Regions from separate parts of the Peribacillus sp. YIM B13477 genome, predicted to be linked through region 3. Evidence: riboswitches for the same ligand, from Rfam matches in the RefSeq annotation. Region 3 holds a riboswitch; each other region holds the start of a gene.
The links. Region 3 has a riboswitch for preQ1 ahead of ACFX4H_RS20800 (QueT transporter family protein). Riboswitches for the same ligand answer to the same signal wherever they lie in the genome.
Positions count from the first base shown of each region.

Region 1: it holds a riboswitch for preQ1, as region 3 does, so the genes downstream of both, queC (7-cyano-7-deazaguanine synthase QueC) here and ACFX4H_RS20800 (QueT transporter family protein) in region 3, are expected to answer to the same signal.
Region 2: it holds a riboswitch for preQ1, as region 3 does, so the genes downstream of both, ACFX4H_RS11785 (VUT family protein) here and ACFX4H_RS20800 (QueT transporter family protein) in region 3, are expected to answer to the same signal.

Region 1 is NZ_JBHZPD010000003.1:25,701-31,497, reverse strand. Features, by position in the region: gene ACFX4H_RS11840 (CapA family protein) at 1-390, opposite strand, end outside; gene pgsC (poly-gamma-glutamate biosynthesis protein PgsC) at 401-850, opposite strand; gene pgsB (poly-gamma-glutamate synthase PgsB) at 866-2,047, opposite strand; gene ACFX4H_RS11825 (hypothetical protein) at 2,831-3,046, opposite strand; PreQ1 riboswitch class I at 3,674-3,716, shown strand; gene queC (7-cyano-7-deazaguanine synthase QueC) at 3,771-4,436, shown strand; gene queD (6-carboxytetrahydropterin synthase QueD) at 4,436-4,906, shown strand; gene queE (7-carboxy-7-deazaguanine synthase QueE) at 4,899-5,627, shown strand; gene ACFX4H_RS11805 (DUF4260 domain-containing protein) at 5,672-5,797, opposite strand, start outside.
Region 2 is NZ_JBHZPD010000003.1:20,339-25,282, reverse strand. Features, by position in the region: gene ACFX4H_RS11800 (TetR/AcrR family transcriptional regulator) at 1-425, opposite strand, end outside; gene ACFX4H_RS11795 (SRPBCC family protein) at 601-1,041, opposite strand; gene ACFX4H_RS11790 (SRPBCC domain-containing protein) at 1,071-1,556, opposite strand; PreQ1 riboswitch class I at 1,795-1,837, shown strand; gene ACFX4H_RS11785 (VUT family protein) at 1,888-2,430, shown strand; gene ACFX4H_RS11780 (hypothetical protein) at 2,452-2,598, shown strand; gene ACFX4H_RS11775 (PadR family transcriptional regulator) at 2,799-3,119, opposite strand; gene ACFX4H_RS11770 (alpha/beta hydrolase) at 3,429-4,175, shown strand; gene ACFX4H_RS11765 (DUF421 domain-containing protein) at 4,276-4,944, opposite strand, start outside.
Region 3 is NZ_JBHZPD010000008.1:49,930-55,726, reverse strand. Features, by position in the region: gene ACFX4H_RS20815 (DUF3892 domain-containing protein) at 264-563, shown strand; gene ACFX4H_RS20810 (CBS domain-containing protein) at 647-1,459, opposite strand; gene ACFX4H_RS20805 (YbaK/EbsC family protein) at 1,560-2,084, opposite strand; PreQ1 riboswitch class I at 2,256-2,300, shown strand; gene ACFX4H_RS20800 (QueT transporter family protein) at 2,307-2,792, shown strand; gene ACFX4H_RS20795 (TVP38/TMEM64 family protein) at 2,916-3,572, shown strand; gene ACFX4H_RS20790 (PAS domain S-box protein) at 3,689-5,320, shown strand; gene ACFX4H_RS20785 (cadherin-like beta sandwich domain-containing protein) at 5,374-5,797, opposite strand, start outside.

The DNA of each region.
Region 1 (5,797 bases), on a different contig from region 3:
GCTAGTATTGGAGTTTAACCGGATGGGCGTATCGGCTCCCTTGTAGTTAGATACTTCTTCTTTTAAAGCGGTATGTTCATAATTCCCACTGACATAATCCGAATTGGCAAAATAGGGTTTCATATACCGGAAGAGGTATTCATACCCGTGCTTTTCCGTCACTTCTTCAACATAACGTCCCATCATCACATCACCGACCATTGTCATCGTCAATGGTTGATCGGATTTTGTTGCGACTGTTTTCACTTCCTCAGCCCGTCCCATCCAAGTGGTAATGACTAAAGCGATTAGTAATATAGGTAGTATGATTCCAGTGTATTTAAGATTCTTTTTCTTCGTGCGTTTAATAAAGATAAGTGTTTTTTCTTTTGCATTTAAAGTCCGTTTCATTTTTTGCACCTCAGAATAGGTAGTACACGTTCATTAAACCGAATGTTATGCCGGATAATAAAAGCGTGCTGCCAAGTGTCAATGGCATTCCTTGTCTTTGTATGGTATTCGCTATCAATCCAGGTACGATTATACCGATTCCCCGAAACTCGAATATTTCAAAGGGCATGACGGGGTAGACTAAGTCCAATAGGAGTTTCAAGCAAATCCCGGTCACCATCATGGCGGCGAATTTTCTTCTTCCATATAAAATCACCCATCTTGAAAGGCCGTGGGTGACGATTAAATAAGTTACGACACTAATGATCAAAATGGTCAGCATGATTTCCCATTGATCAAATACTAATGCCAAATAACCTGGCACGATAAGTCCTGCGGGTACGACACCCGTCTTTTCTGAAAATATAAGGCTAAGCGTTACTCCCAGTACTAGGGCTACATATAAATCCGATCCAAACATTAAGGTTCCTCCTACTTAACTTGCTTTTTGCTTTGTTTTAGATTTCATGAATGCTTCAATTAATGGTTCCGCTGCACCGTGAATATTCCCGACACCGTAGACGATGCGATTTTTCATCAATGGGCGCAGACGGGCCACGATTTCTTCAGTTGACCAGTTTTCTAAATCCCAATATTCTTTAGTATCCAATTTACCTTGCTCGAATACCTTCGTGATTGGTGATGTAGTTTCACCAATGGCAATGACGATTTCGGATTTTATGTACGGCAATACATCTCTAGCAAACTGCTCGGTACGGTCCACACGGTCTGCACGGCAGTTCATGATGACGATAGGAGGTTCTGTGCTGTATCCGAACGTATTGACACGTTCCCATATGTTCAGCGTCGATGCCGCGTCGTTTGCAGCAAAGCCATTGACAAAGAAAGTTGGCTGGATGCGATCTCCGAATTTGGTGATCCGCATGGCCCCTGGATCTGGATGTGCATTCAGCATGCCGCGGAAAGCCGTTTTTTCATCAATTCCCAAAGCTTCCGCAACGGCCAAGGCTAGTGATGCGTTATCCGGAAATACCATATAGTCGAATTCGCGTAAGAAATCCTCGGAAATTCTTGAATTATCTGCAACAATCACTTTTGTGTTGCGTTCTTTGGCGATTTGTTTGAAAAAGTCCAAATATTCACTTTCGATGGTTATTAAGTGACCATTATGGGGAATGGTAGCAGTGAAGGCTTCAGCAACCTCATCCATAGTCGGTCCCATGACATCCATATGGTCTTCCAATACATTCACGATGACCCCGATGTTTGCCTGGATCATTTTGTTTTGGAAGATTAGTTGATAGTCAGGCTGTACGGCCATGCACTCACAAACCAGTGCTTCCGTGCCTAAGTCGGCAACTTCTTTAACTACACGCCGTTGTTCTCCTATGTTGGGTCCTTCCGGGCGGCGTACAATCGGTTTTTCCTTGTCGGTAAACCAATAGATCATTCTTGCTGATGTTCCGGTTGTTTTACCTACTGTTTTGTATTTTGCTTCCTGGATCACACCTGTAATTAGACGCGTTACAGTCGATTTCCCTCGAATCCCATTCACATTCACACGTACCGGGATGGAGTCGAGACGCTTCTGATGGCGTTTTTGTTCAAAAATGCCATAGCCAAGCAAAAAGATCGCACAAATAAATATTGGTGCCATTTTTTTTTAACCTCTCTTTTTTTCAAATATTTGAATTACTGAATACACACTACATGATTTTAAACTTAATAGGCAAGAGCCAATTATTCTATCGTAATATAGTTATCATCAGCTTTTTCAAATATATGTATATTAGGGTGTAATAGTATCTAATGGGATGAATTATTTTATGAGTACAAAGATATGGCTGGTAATCGAGGGAATCGAGGTTTCATTTACACTAAATTATGGAAAGTTTAATAAAGCCCCATTTCAGTCAGAATCAAAATGGTTTTATGAGCATTTGAACCTAATTCATAATGGCTAAATTTGAATAATATTTTTTTAAAAAAGTGAGGTTTATTACAGTTTGTTAATTGTTTATACCCATTGTTTGACATAAACGTTATAATTTTTATGGATTTGTCATTCAATGTGAAATATTGCATCTAACGACTCAATTAGTTGAACTCTTTTGAATATGGACAAAGATGAGTAAAAGAACACATCTCTTTTTTTTAGTATTTTCTTCGGGAATACCCATGGGTCTATAATTGACCTTTTACCTAAAAAATGAAATGAACTAAAGTTAACCCATTTCTTTTAAAAAATACCTAGTTTCTTCTATAGATATAGTGTTTATACAAGAATGAAAAATAAAAAAAGCCCAGAAGCATATCTGGGCTTTCGGCTTATATATTGTAAATGAATGGAATGGTCACGGACCTCCGTTAATCATGGATAGATTTACCTTTTGTGGGTCTTGAGTTACAGCATGGGTAGCTGAATTATGAAGGAATCAGGTTAACTTGATTTCTTTCTGTCAGAAATCTCAAGGGTGGAGTCCTTTTTACCGCCATCAATCACATAAAATCTAGGAGCTAATCTCCTTTTTTTACGTTGATTGTCAGGATTCATCTTCATATAATTTTCGTATTCTTTGCGAAAGAATTCTTTGGTTTCCCGTTGCAATGCTTTTCTTTCGTTAAAATCTGCGATGAATTTGAAAAAACGTTTCATATGAATTCCTCCTTATGGGGTTAAAAGGTCTTAGTTTAATAGTAACATATCGTTGGTGAATTTTAACCTTTTTTTGCAATTTTGGAGTGGAAATTATGTTTTTGTGTGAATAAAGTTGTGAATGGTTTGATTCGAGAAAAAGCATGTAATGGATCCTTGCTGAGTAAGTGACCGTGCATGGTATTGAAAGGGAATGTCGGGATTTAAAGCGGGTATTGGAAGCAATGATTATTTGAGTTAAAATATTCCTTATATTCATTATACACTAAATATTCTGAAAACAAAGGAAAATATTCACTTCCAGCCGCTTTTGATAGATTTGCTTTTTAATGGTTCATTATTGTGTATAGTTATATATTCCCCGAATTTATGAAAATGAAACTTCCCTTATGTGGGAGGAAAAAAAGCAATTTCCCGCATACGGGCTTTAATGCTTTTCAAATTATTTGACCCCTTTATCCGATATTTTATTCACTCTTTTTTATCGGATTTTTAATGTGATTTTTAAGTAATGAAAAGTTAACCAAATTTGCCATCAGGTCTAATGTTCACTTTATATAAACATCTTGATTTCTTATCATTTTCAAGTTACTATTGACTTGGAAAAATATAATATTCCGCGTTAAGGCGGAAGAGGTTCTAGCTACCCTCTCAAAAAAACTAAGGAGAAACAGTGCTCTATTCTTAGGGTGCTGTTTTTTTCCGTAAAAAGGAGTTTTATAGAATGAAGAAGAAAGAAAAGGCAGTGGTTGTTTTTAGCGGAGGACAGGACAGTACGACGTGCCTGTTTTGGGCATTGGAGAGATTTGAGGAAGTGGAAGCGGTGACGTTCGATTATAATCAGCGGCATAGCTTGGAAATCGAATGCGCTCAAAACATTGCCAAGGAATTGGGAGTGAACCACCATATCCTTGACATGTCGCTGCTGAACCAACTGGCCCCGAATGCATTGACAAGAAGTGATATTGCAGTGGCGGACGGAGAAGAAGGGGAGCTGCCGTCGACGTTCGTGCCAGGGAGGAATTTGCTGTTCCTTTCGTTTGCCGGAGTGCTGGCGAGTCAGATTGGCGCTAAACATATTGTCACAGGAGTCTGTGAAACGGATTTCAGCGGATATCCTGACTGCCGCGATGTATTCATTAAATCTTTGAATGTGACCTTGAACTTATCGATGGACCAGTCATTCGTGATTGATACGCCGCTAATGTGGCTTAATAAAGAGGAAACATGGGAGCTTGCTGACCAGCTTGGCGCGTTCGACTTTGTCCGCGAAAAGACCCTGACTTGCTATAACGGAATCATCTCCGATGGCTGTGGAGATTGTCCGGCATGTAATCTGCGGAAAAAAGGGCTGGATGACTATGTAAGCAGACGGAAGGTGCTTTCATGATGTACGGTTTTAAGATAGTGGATAAACTCCAAAAAATAGATGAAGATATTCAGCGCAGCCAATTGAAGTATACAAACAAGAGGGTTCTCGTAAGTAAGGAATTCACCTTTGACGCGGCGCACCATCTGCATGACTATGAAGGGAAATGCAAGAACCTTCATGGCCACACGTATAAAGTCATTTTCGGATTGAGCGGGTATACGGATTCACGCGGGTTGATGATAGATTTTGGTGACATCAAGGATATATGGAAAAATGACATCGAAATCCACCTGGATCATCGTTATTTGAATGAAACCCTGCCGCTCATGAATACAACAGCTGAAAATATGGTTGTCTGGATTTATGAAAAAATGGCCGAAGCCCTTTCATTAAAAGAATATGAGGGTGCTAGAGTCGAATTTGTTCGACTGTACGAAACGCCGACAAGCTATGCCGAAGCCAGACGGGAGTGGATGGAAAGTGAGTAAACTCCCGGTAATGGAAATCTTCGGGCCGACCATCCAAGGAGAGGGAATGGTCATTGGTCAAAAAACCATGTTCGTTCGGACGGCCGGCTGCGATTATTCATGTTCCTGGTGTGATTCCGCTTTTACTTGGGATGGCACAGGTAAGGAAGATACCGTTCAGATGACTGCCGATGAAATATGGGATGAGCTGAAGCGAATTGGGGGTTCCGGTTTTTCCTTCGTGACGATATCTGGGGGGAACCCGGCCCTGTTGAAAAACCTAAACGGCTTGATAGCGATCTTACATGAAAATAAAATGAAAATAGGGGTCGAAACACAAGGGAGCCGATGGCAGGATTGGTTTCTCGATATTGATGAACTGACTATCTCACCTAAGCCGCCGAGCTCTGGAATGGACACGGACTTTACCGTGCTTGACCAAATCATCTCGAATCTTGCCAATCGAAACCCAGAAAACCATGTTTCATTGAAGATCGTCGTCTTTAACGAGGAAGATTATCAATATGCTAAACATGTACATGGGCGTTACCCGGATATTCCCTTTTATCTGCAGGTCGGCAATGACGACAGCAGGACGGCGGATGATCGTCAATTGATCAGCGGCCTATTGAAGAAGTACGAAGAGTTAATTGATAAAGTGATAGCGGATGATGAATTGAATGATGTGAAAGTCCTGCCCCAGCTGCATACCTATATATGGGGTAACAAGCGGGGTGTGTAAAGTAAAGGCAGTGTGATGTTTAATCACACTGCCTTTTAAGCTTATTACAACCTTTGCATGTGTGTAGCTTTGAAGGATGATGTGTATTTAAGGCCATATCCAAATAAGCGATCCATTCCAATATGTGCGGTCCAAATTAAACCAATCATCACCCATGCATCCGACTTTAG
Region 2 (4,944 bases), on a different contig from region 3:
TTGTCCGTTAGATCCGTCAAGGACTGGATTAGCTTTTCGTATGTTTTATTAGAATCGAATTGAAGTAACTGCTGAATTTCCTTTTCCTTCGATAAAAACATGATGGAATAATGATTCTGTTGGGTTAAACCGAACTCCAAGAAGCACAATAAAATCTTTTCCATTTTTACGGAAGGGTCATTTTCCGACAGGATGATATCATCGATTGAAGAATTCAAAACGGAAAAATCCGTTTTCACCAAACTATAAAATATTTCCGCCTTGTTTTTAAAATGATAATAAATGGCTCCATGGCTACAATCCAATGATTTAGCCAATTGCCTCATCGAGACATTCGAATACCCTAACGCTGCAAAAAGGTTTCTAGCTTCATTCAACACCATGTCCCTGGATAATTCTTGACCTGCCGATTTCCTTGGCGACATCTTGTCACCTCCTTATTAATTGACCACTGGTTAATTAGGATGATAGCTCACGGATTTTCAAATGTCAATTATTAGGTCGAACTATAAAGTACTGTTTTTAAGTGGGATTATGCCATTTGTTTCACCAGTGTTGCAAAGCATAACCCCCCAGTTTATTGAGGGTTTATGCAATTTATTAAAAAACTAATGATGCTCTCAAAGTAGTAACGCCATTTTCTAAATAACCCTTTAAACAGGTTAATGTATATACCCAACCTTCTTTTTGTCCGATCATTTTGTTTATTATTTCAGGGTCGTCTTCACTCAATCCTGATTCGTTCACTTCAATGATCGTACTCGTTTTATCCAACTCTTTTAGTGTAATGGCAACAATCGTTTCTTGATCATTTCCGCCCCATGCAAACACGATCTTCCTATTTTCCTCTACTTCCAATACATGAATGACCACTTCTGCATCGTATTCATTGTATCTCAATGTAGGTGTCCGGCCTTTTTCCCATCTTTCCGAACTCGATGAGAACCAGAAATTCCCGATTTTTTCAGGATTCACTATGGCTTCAAACACTTCATTCGTTGGCTTGGCGATCTTGAATTTCGTGATTATTTGAGTATCCATTACTAACTCAACTCTCTTTCGATTTGTTTTTATTGTTTTCCATTATCCCAGTCTACTGATATGGGCGGCAGGGTCCGTCCAGTTTCAAGCAAGCTCTTCAGGTTACTTAAAAGGGCTGGCCATCCATTATTCAAGCCTTCAAAGGTATTGTCATCATATATGAAATCCGTCTCCAATAGCTCCTCGAGCCTAAGAATTAACTTCACAGTCGAATCGTCCATCTTCTGTAATTCAAAAGTGACCCGTGTAGGCTGCTCGCGAGGTGTTTCGTCTCCTGCCATGATCCATGTAAACGAGAGCAGGTGCAACGGCTCGCATTTAAGTACATGCCCATGATCGGTAATCCGCCCATCATCCAGCAAATATTTAACGGCGGACCCTTCTTGCCAGTCAGACTTTACTTGTAATCCGAAGTGGTATTTCTCCGTGACTTCACCACTCGTCAAGGCTTCCCAAAGTTTCTCTGGTGTGGTTGCGATATAAATAGGATAGACAAACGTAGTTTTTTTCATCATTCTTTTTCTCCTCGCCAAATAAGGTACATGACTCTATCTTTGATTTTCGGCTTTTATATACAGCCGGTCAAGCAGTTTTAAGCGACAGAAATCGGCAAAGGGGGAAACAGGGCCATTGAAATAAATGGCTAAATCAATCGGTATCAGCGAATACATACTAAAATCGACGGTATGGAAACTTCTTGATTTCCAACCGCTTTCAAGCTACGATGAATAAGGAAAATGATAATCCGCCCGGGCGGAAGAGGTTCTAGCTACCCTCTCAAAAAAACTAAGGAGAACAGGGCTCTTTCTTAGGGTGCTGTTTTTTCTGTATAAGGAGAATTAAGAAATGTTAAGAATTTTATTGTATTTAGTATCCATCATCACGGCGAATGTGGTTACAGCAGCTTTTGCGCCATTACATTTTGGCATGTTCATCATCCCGATGGGGACATTGCTCATCGGGGGAACCTTCATCTTCCGAGATCTGGTCCAGAATAAATTCGGCCGCGCGAAGACCTATATATGCATCGTCACTGCACTTATTTTATCTGCATGTGTATCATTTTTATTAGGAGATACGTTACTGATTGTGTTTGCTTCCACATTATCCTTCGTGGTCGCAGAAACAGCGGATACGGAAATTTATACCCGTTTAAAGCTCCCGATGAGTTGGAGGGTGTTTTACAGTGGGATCGTTGGAGGATTTTTCGATTCGGTGATATTTGTCGTGATTGGCCTAAGTCCTCTGGTTGCCGATATATTGCCATGGGAAGCAGTACCCGCTGCGGTCATCGGCCAAATCATCGTTAAAACGATCATTCAGTCCATTGGTGCCATATTGTTGGGACGAATCAACGTAGAACTGGAGAAACGTGTAGTCTCCAGTTAAATGCTAGGAGGGATGCACTCGATGGATGGAACCAAAAAAGAAGAAGAAAAATGCTATTGCCTCGAAGCCTTTCGTGAAAAATATGGCCCGCATGTACAAGGGGAATGCATGAAGCTCTCCTGCACCAATTATCGCAAGCATAAAGGAATAGACAAAAAAAGGACCTGATTTGGTCCTTTTTTTGCGTGATTGAAGTGACTCACGAGTAAACAGTGCGAATTCACGAGTAAAAGTGGGAAACTCACGAGTAAAAGTGCGAAACTCACGAGTAAACGTGCGAAATCACGAGTGCTGCATGAATTAGCGAGTAAAACAGCAAAAAAAGCTTCTGGGCCGTTTCATTAAGTACAGATTGCTTTTTATTTGGTTTAGAATTGCTCTGAGCTTTTTCGAACTAATTTTTCCAGGAAGAAAAAGCATTCGCGTTTCCGCTCAAGTTCGGTTTGTCCATTTTCGGTGACATGATAATATTTCCTGCGGCCTGATTCGGACTCTTTCCAATGTCCATTTATGAATTCTTTTTTTTCTAATCGTTTAAGGGCAGGGTAGAGGGTGCCTTCACTTATTTCATAGTTGCCCTTGCTCATTTGCTTCAGGATTTTCGTTATTTCATAGCCGTAAAGCTTTTTTTGCGATAGAAGTGAAAGCAAAAGGAGGTCAATGCTTCCCTTCATTAATTCTTTATCCATATAAAATCTCCTCCTTTTCATTTTAAAGTGTAATACGTTGTACATCGTATCACAAGGTGCATTTTACTTTTCTTAAAAAAAATGGTTAAATGACGATTGCTAAATAAATTTAATCATAGTAAAATGTGCTTCGGAACGGATGAGTTGTGAAGAGTGTGGTAAGGATACTATATATATGATTTAATTGTTTTAATGAAAATACGGAATAGGATAGAAGAATCACTACTCAAGGGGTATTAATTGATTTTTTTTCGAAAATCATTTAGATTCTATTTATCAACAAGAGCAAAGAAAGAAGGTCCTAGATAGATGAAAGTGAAAGCACCTGAGTCATTCACATATATAGGTGGAAAGAGAGCAGTTCTTCTGCTTCACGGGTTTACCGGAAGTACAGGAGATATGAAGAAATTAGGGAAGTACTTAAATGATCTCGACTATACTTGCCACGGACCTCTTTATAGTGGGCACGGAGTATCAGCCGAGGAACTTGCTAAAACTGGTCCAAAGGAATGGTGGGGAGATGTAGTTAATGGCTATAATTTCCTAAAAGAAGAAGGCTATGAGGAAATTGCAGTTGTAGGAATTTCTTTAGGGGGAGTGTTCTCATTAAAAGTGGGAATTGAATTGCCTGTAAAAGGGGTAGTTTCAATGTGCGCTCCGACGCAAGGAAAAAGTATCGATCGACAAAAGAACCGCTTGCTCAATTATGCACAGGCGTATAAGAAGTTTGAGGGCAAAGATGCAGACCAAATTGCTGCAGAAGTGAAGTTGCTTGAAGAAGAGCCAATGCCTCAACTAAAAGATGTGTTGAACATTATAAATGAGACAGGTGAAAATTTAGATTTAATCACATCTCCAACTCTTGTTCTGCAAGGGCGTTTGGATGATCCCGACTATACGGAGAGTGCTACAGCGATTTTCAATGAAGTCGATACACAGCATAAACACTTGATTTGGTATGAAAAGTCTGGCCATATTATCACATTGGGCAAGGAACGTGAACAGGTGTATGAAGATGTGTATAAGTTCTTGAATACACTGAATTGGTCGGAGTAATAAGGATATATTTGATCTCCTTTAAGTTGAACGTGTAAAGCCTACAGTCGTAAGTAGGCTTTACACGTAACTTAAAGGGGATTTTATTTTGGCTGCAAATCTATTTGTAGAAAAAGACCTTTAAGGTATCGTTATTATCAAGAGTTGCCAATAAGATATCGTTCACGTCGGCATTATATGTTATTTTGATTCTGTTTTTCAGCCATGCTTCGTCTTTACCGCCCCGGTTCAATTCTTTAGAATCAATCTTTCCCTCTTTAATAATCGTTTTAGGAAAAGTGAAGGCATTTGTTGACAGGTGCATATCTGCTGGGGTTACTGCTTCATATTGGGGATCTAAAAACAATGAAATGGTACCGCCCGGTTCCCATAGCGCGAGGGATACTTTTTGAATATCTTCGACTTTTTCTTTTCTTAATTCCGATAATAAAATATCGATGGAGATTCTGGCCCTTGTTAAACTTTTGTAAATGATCTGTCCATTTTCGATAAGCGGAAAGGGATCTGAGTCAAAAAACCTTCGGAGTTTTCCCCACTTAAGTCCCGCAAACACACTCATTATATATAAAATGATCAATACACTGGTTGTTATCATGGAGCCCTTCAAACCTAAGTGTTCATCAGATAAAGGGTGGGCAAGAATGTTTCCAATAATTAAAGCCATTATGAAATCAAGTAATCTTAATTGCGAAATGGACCGTTGCCCCATCAATTTAACCGATAGAAGCAAAAAAAAGTAGGAAATAATGGCTCTTAAGATCCACTGGAT
Region 3 (5,797 bases):
TGTTTTGCATTTACAGTGCTTGCCCCTTGTTTTACATTCATGATTACTATTCCTCCCTTAATCTAGTGGATATTATTTCTTGCTACTACTTATACAAGATGCAAGTGCCATGCCACTGCAAAAAGGCCAAGAAGACAGCATTAACAAAAAAAAGTGCCGAAAGATCGGCCCATTTGGACGAAATAACGGCTCAAGTTGGACGAAATCCGGTTTGTATATTGCAGGAAAAATGGTTCACCCTATAAATAGGAGGTGTCTAAAACATGGACCAATTTGAAGAAGCCTATGAGTCATATAAGCAGCAGGGAACACCGCAAGCAAACCAAAGTGATTCAGCAGCAGGAAAAGAAGAAATCATCGCCGTAAGGAAAAATGAAGAGGACAATATTATCGCCATCAAGACGGACTCCGGCCGTGAACTCGACTACCCCACAGCCCTTGCGGAAGCCAAAGCTGGCAACCTGGCCAACGTTGACGTCTTTCATAAATATGGTCGTGACATATTACGGAGTGAGCCCGATGGAATAAAAGAAAATAACCTGGATCAACTGCCGGAGTTTTGAGTTATTCGGGGAGACTGCCTGATACGGGCAGTTTTTTTCTATCTGATGCGCAAAAAAAAAGAACCAGCATGATTAGCCGGATCTCATTTTTCATAAGGATAGGATTCAGAGATTTCGAGCAGTCGGCCGCAGGACTCGACAACCTCGATGATTTCCATCCATGACATGTCCAGACCCAGTTCATTAGCATGGGAAATCTTATCCCGTAATTTTCGGATGGCATTCGCATCCTTCTTCCCTTTACTTTTGGAAGGGATTTGGAAGAAGTGCCTCAATTCTTTATCTTTATGTATAATATCGAATTTATCACTGATTTGCAGGCACTCTATTATATTGATATCCTCATTTTTATCGATTCTCCTTTTATATAGTTCGGTTGCCTTCTCTAAACGGTCTTCGCTGATCATTGGATACCAGCTGCCATCGCCGAATCTATCCAGGATGATATCGCTCATCCTCATCTCCAATAAGGTAATATATCCGAATATCAACATTCTGATCGGAGGCTTTTGGAGGTCAGCATGGGTAATCAACATTTTAATTGAATTATTCTCTAATACGAACACCCTTGTCTTATTCTTAAAAATATGGAGAAGCTGGATCAAAGGGGTTGAATTCGAAACCATTTCCCTTGGTGAGAAGTTTCTCATATATTCAGAAATACTTCCCTCACCTAGTTCTTGCCTTTCTATATATCCGATGATTTCCCCTTGATCTTGGACTGCCAATATATCAAAATTCTTTTTTTTCATTGCTTTCTGGATATCCAGCGCCAGATCATTTTTATGGCAAAACTCAAGCTCCTGGGCAATGCTCTTAACCGTTATATTTTCTTCATAAAGAGTTTTAAGACTCAGATAGCTGCCATTGCTTTTTCTTTCGCTTCCATTTAACATCTTTCAACCTCCGATCAGGAACACTTTCTGCCCGTTTTCAATAATAGAAATGAATGCGGCCCCCCGCAAATAAAGTTCACTTTAGTGGACTCCATCCCATTCAACAAATGCCATCAACTGCATTTCCAGCCTCCGTTTCCACATTCCCCTTTTCTTCCCACCCCTTACAAACATCCACCCAATCCTTGGCACCTGAATATTCAAATAATTCAGCGAGTTTAAGTTCTATTGCAGAGTTTGAACTGCCGCAAGCCGGAAACAATGACTCGAAGCGCTTCATCGATACATCAAGAAAAACAGCTAAATCGTTTGCCAGGCCAAACGGGCAAACGCCTCCGATTGCATGGCCGGTCTGTGCAAGCACTTCATCAGGTGAAAGCATTCGTGCCTTGAAACCGAACGTCTGACGAAATTTCTTATTATCCACTTTCGCGTCCCCTGCGGCAACGACCAAAATCGCGTGTTCACCTTCCCCTTTAAAGGAAAGGGTCTTGGCAATCCGCGCTGGGATAACACCGATGGTTTCCGCTGCTTCAATTACCGTGGCACTAGATGTTTCGAACTCCTTTACGTCGCCTTCCCGATTCCATTGTTTAAAATGGCTTTTGACACTTTCGATCGACATATTAATATTCACTCCTTTTTATGTACATATTGAAATAATATCATCCTTCATTGCAATAATTCAAAATCCAATTGTGCTGCTTCATCTGATTGGAAACCTATAATTAAAACCATTCTTTACAAATTGACGAAACAAGCTTACATGGGCTACTATTAATCATCGGGTAAACGCCTGCACGTGGTTCGTAACCATCCCACGATAAAAAACTAGGGAGAGAGTAAAATGAATGTTCGTACACTCGTGATAAACGGGTTATTGGCTGCCTTGTATGTGGCGGTCTCATTGGTGTTTAAACCAATAGCTTTTGAGATGTTCCAATTCCGTGTACCGGAAATGTTGAATCATCTGATTGTATTCAATAAAAAGTATATCTACGGTATCGTTGGAGGAGTCTTCATATCGAATCTGCTCTTTTCGCCGATGGTGCCATATGATTTGATTTTTGGGGTGGGCCAATCCCTGCTCGCCTTATTGCTTGTCATTTATGTTTCTCGTTTCATAAAAGGCATTAAAGGACGTATGGTCGCTACGATTATCTTTTTCACGTTCACAATGTTTTTAATTGCAATTGAACTGAACCTTGCCTTTGGCTTGCCATTCTGGCTAAGCTGGATGACTACAGCTGTCGGTGAGTTCGTTGTCCTTTTGATTGGAGCGCCAATCATTTATGGAATGAACAAAAGAATTCAGTTTGAAAAGTGGCTTTAAAAGGAATCTTCGCGCCGTTAAGCCACTATAATGGAAAAGAGCTGTCTGCATGATGCGGCAGCTCTTTTTTTTCACCATTGAACTCGAAAATGATAAACTATTAGTAAGAATGGTGGTGGCCCTTTGAAAAAAGTCCTGACCCTAATCGGTCTACTTGTAATCGCAATTTTTATATACTCTAATGCAGAACTGTTCACTTTGGTTTGGAAAAGTGATTTGGATTCTGTTATTGGCATATTGAAGGAAAATCTCTTGCTTACATTTATTGTGACATTCGTATTGATGTTTGTACAAAATTCTTTTACAATCATCCCCTTAATTTTGCTCCTGACCATCAATGTCACGATATTCGGATTCATATATGGCTATCTATGGAGTTGGTTTACAAGTGTTGTTGCCTCAGGATTCATTTTTTATGCAGCAAGAAACTGGTTTCAGGAGCTTCTTTTAAAGAAGATTGGTGAAAAGTGGCAAGAATCTGTAGTGGAGCATGGCTTCATGTACGTGTTTACAGGCAGGATTTTCCCGCTTATCCCCACAAGCTTAATTAACTTGGCAGCCGGAGTCAGCACCGTCACTTTCAAAGACTATTTATTGGCGACGGCACTTGGCAACCTTATATACTTTTTCTTCCTATCACTGATTCCTTATGGACTGCTATCTGTCGAAATGAACCAATATACGCTAGCTGCTCTTGCACTCCTTTTCTTACTATTCTTCATGGTCTATAAGCGTGCAAAAAAGAAGAAGAAACTAACCTTCTTCAGAAAAAACAGGTGACCACATTGGCCCCTGTTTTTTTATTTAGAGATTCTGCATATATTTTTTTCCGATAGTTTGTTAAAATGTGTATGTATTTTTACCTTTGAAATGTCTTAAAAACAGGGAGAATCTCCATGTCCAAACGCTCCATCTTAGCAATATATATCCTATCCGGGATTCTTACATTAGTCGTATTCGACTATTTTTTAACTACAAATATCCATAATAAAGAGGTCTTCATTCAACTCCAAAGGGCGGAAGGCATTGTTTTCCTTTTATCAATAGGCTTAATTCTATATCTTTATTTAGCTAAAAAGGAAGAATTCAAACGATTAAAAGAGGCGGAACAGCGTCGGCGCACACTCATCAATTCAATGGTGGATTTCGTTAATTTCAAGGATGGGGATGGCCGATGGCTTGAATCCAATACCTTCGGGCTGCAATTATTTCAATTGGAGCATGTAGATTATAAGGGAAAAAGAGACAGTGAGCTCGCAGAATACACCGAATTTTATAAAGAATCGTTGATCTACTGTGAAATTTCCGATGAAGAAACGTGGGTAAAGGGGGAAATTACTAGGTGCGAGGAAATCATCCCTCTTCCCGATGGCAATCACAAGACCTTTGATACGATTAAAGTTCCCCTGTTCAATGAAGATGGTTCACGTAAAGGCTTAGTCGTCATTGGCAGGGATATATCTGAAAGAGTTGTCGCGGAGAATCAATTATTTGATAGCGAACAACGCTATAAATCATTGTTTGAGCACAACCCTTATCCAATGCTGATGCTTGATTTAAATGGAATGATCACGACCGTGAATCCAAGGTTTGAAACGGTAACAGGCTTTCAACAGGAAGAAATACATGGCGCTTCATTCATTAATTTGAATTTTTCAGCAGAAGACGCGGAATTGATCCGTACATCATGCCAATATGTCATGGAAAACCAAAAGGGGATCAAAAAAGGGAAAGATATAGAATTCCTGACGAAGTACGGGAAGTCCATCTTACTTTCTTGTACATTTGTCCCGATGATGGTTGGCGAGGATTTAGTCGGAATCATTACTTATGCTAAAGAAGTCACTCAAATTCGAGAAACCGAAGCACGCTTAAGAAGAACCGAAAAATTATCGATAGTCGGCGAACTTGCCGCAAGTGTAGCCCACGAGGTACGAAATCCGCTGACTTCTTTAAAAGGTTTCGTCCAACTGCTTAAAAAGAGCGACCATCCCTATGAACAATACTACACGATCATGTTAAGTGAATTGGACCGGATTAATCTTATTGTAAGCGAATTACTCGTTCTGGCAAAACCACAGGAACTTCCATTCAGCAAACATCAAATCATCGACCTGATGAATGATGTCAAAACCTTGTTGAAACCAGAGGCGGACTCGTACCCCACCAAAATATCAATATCTGTCAAAAATGAAATACCGCTTCTATTATGTGAGGGAAACCAATTAAAACAAGTTTTCATAAACATGCTCAAGAATTCCATGGAGGCATCCGCCGACCACATTTGGATTGATTTTGAACGAATGAACAATAACCTTTCCATCACCATCAAAGATAACGGTAGCGGAATAGAAAAAAACCGCATAAAACATCTTGGAGAGCCTTTCTATTCTTCAAAAGAAAAAGGAACCGGATTAGGACTGACAGTCAGTTGCCGAATCATTGAGGCGCATCGGGGAAAGGTCCGGTTTAACAGTGAACTGAACCAAGGAACTGAGGTCCAAATCATTTTGCCCATAAAAATATGAACTTCGAGGACAAGCCTGAACCTTGTCCTTTTTTTGCAGGATTCAAAACCATCCTATTTTATCAGAGAGGTGAAGAATTCCTTTATATTCCCAAAGAATGAAACCGTCTCAACAGGTTGTTTCCCATTAGTCTGACCTTCTGAATCATTGGATGTTTCGCTCTCCGTCATACCAGCTGTACTCGTTTGCGCTGCCTCAACTTCCACCTCTTTTGTTTTGACATCATCCATGGTTTCTTCCTCATCCATTTCAACATCCATGTTCTTTTCGAAAACAAGGACGTAAGTACGACGCTCCCCATCCTTTGAAACGGTAACGGAAATGGCCGTTTTCGCTTTATCCTTGATCTTCACTTTTGCACTGCTCGCACCGTCATATTCAATCGTTGCTCCGCTGGCATTTGTCGTTGCATTCAATTCGACTGAAGAAATATCATTATCGACCTCGATATGATAGGTATGCTCATTAGATTCAAAA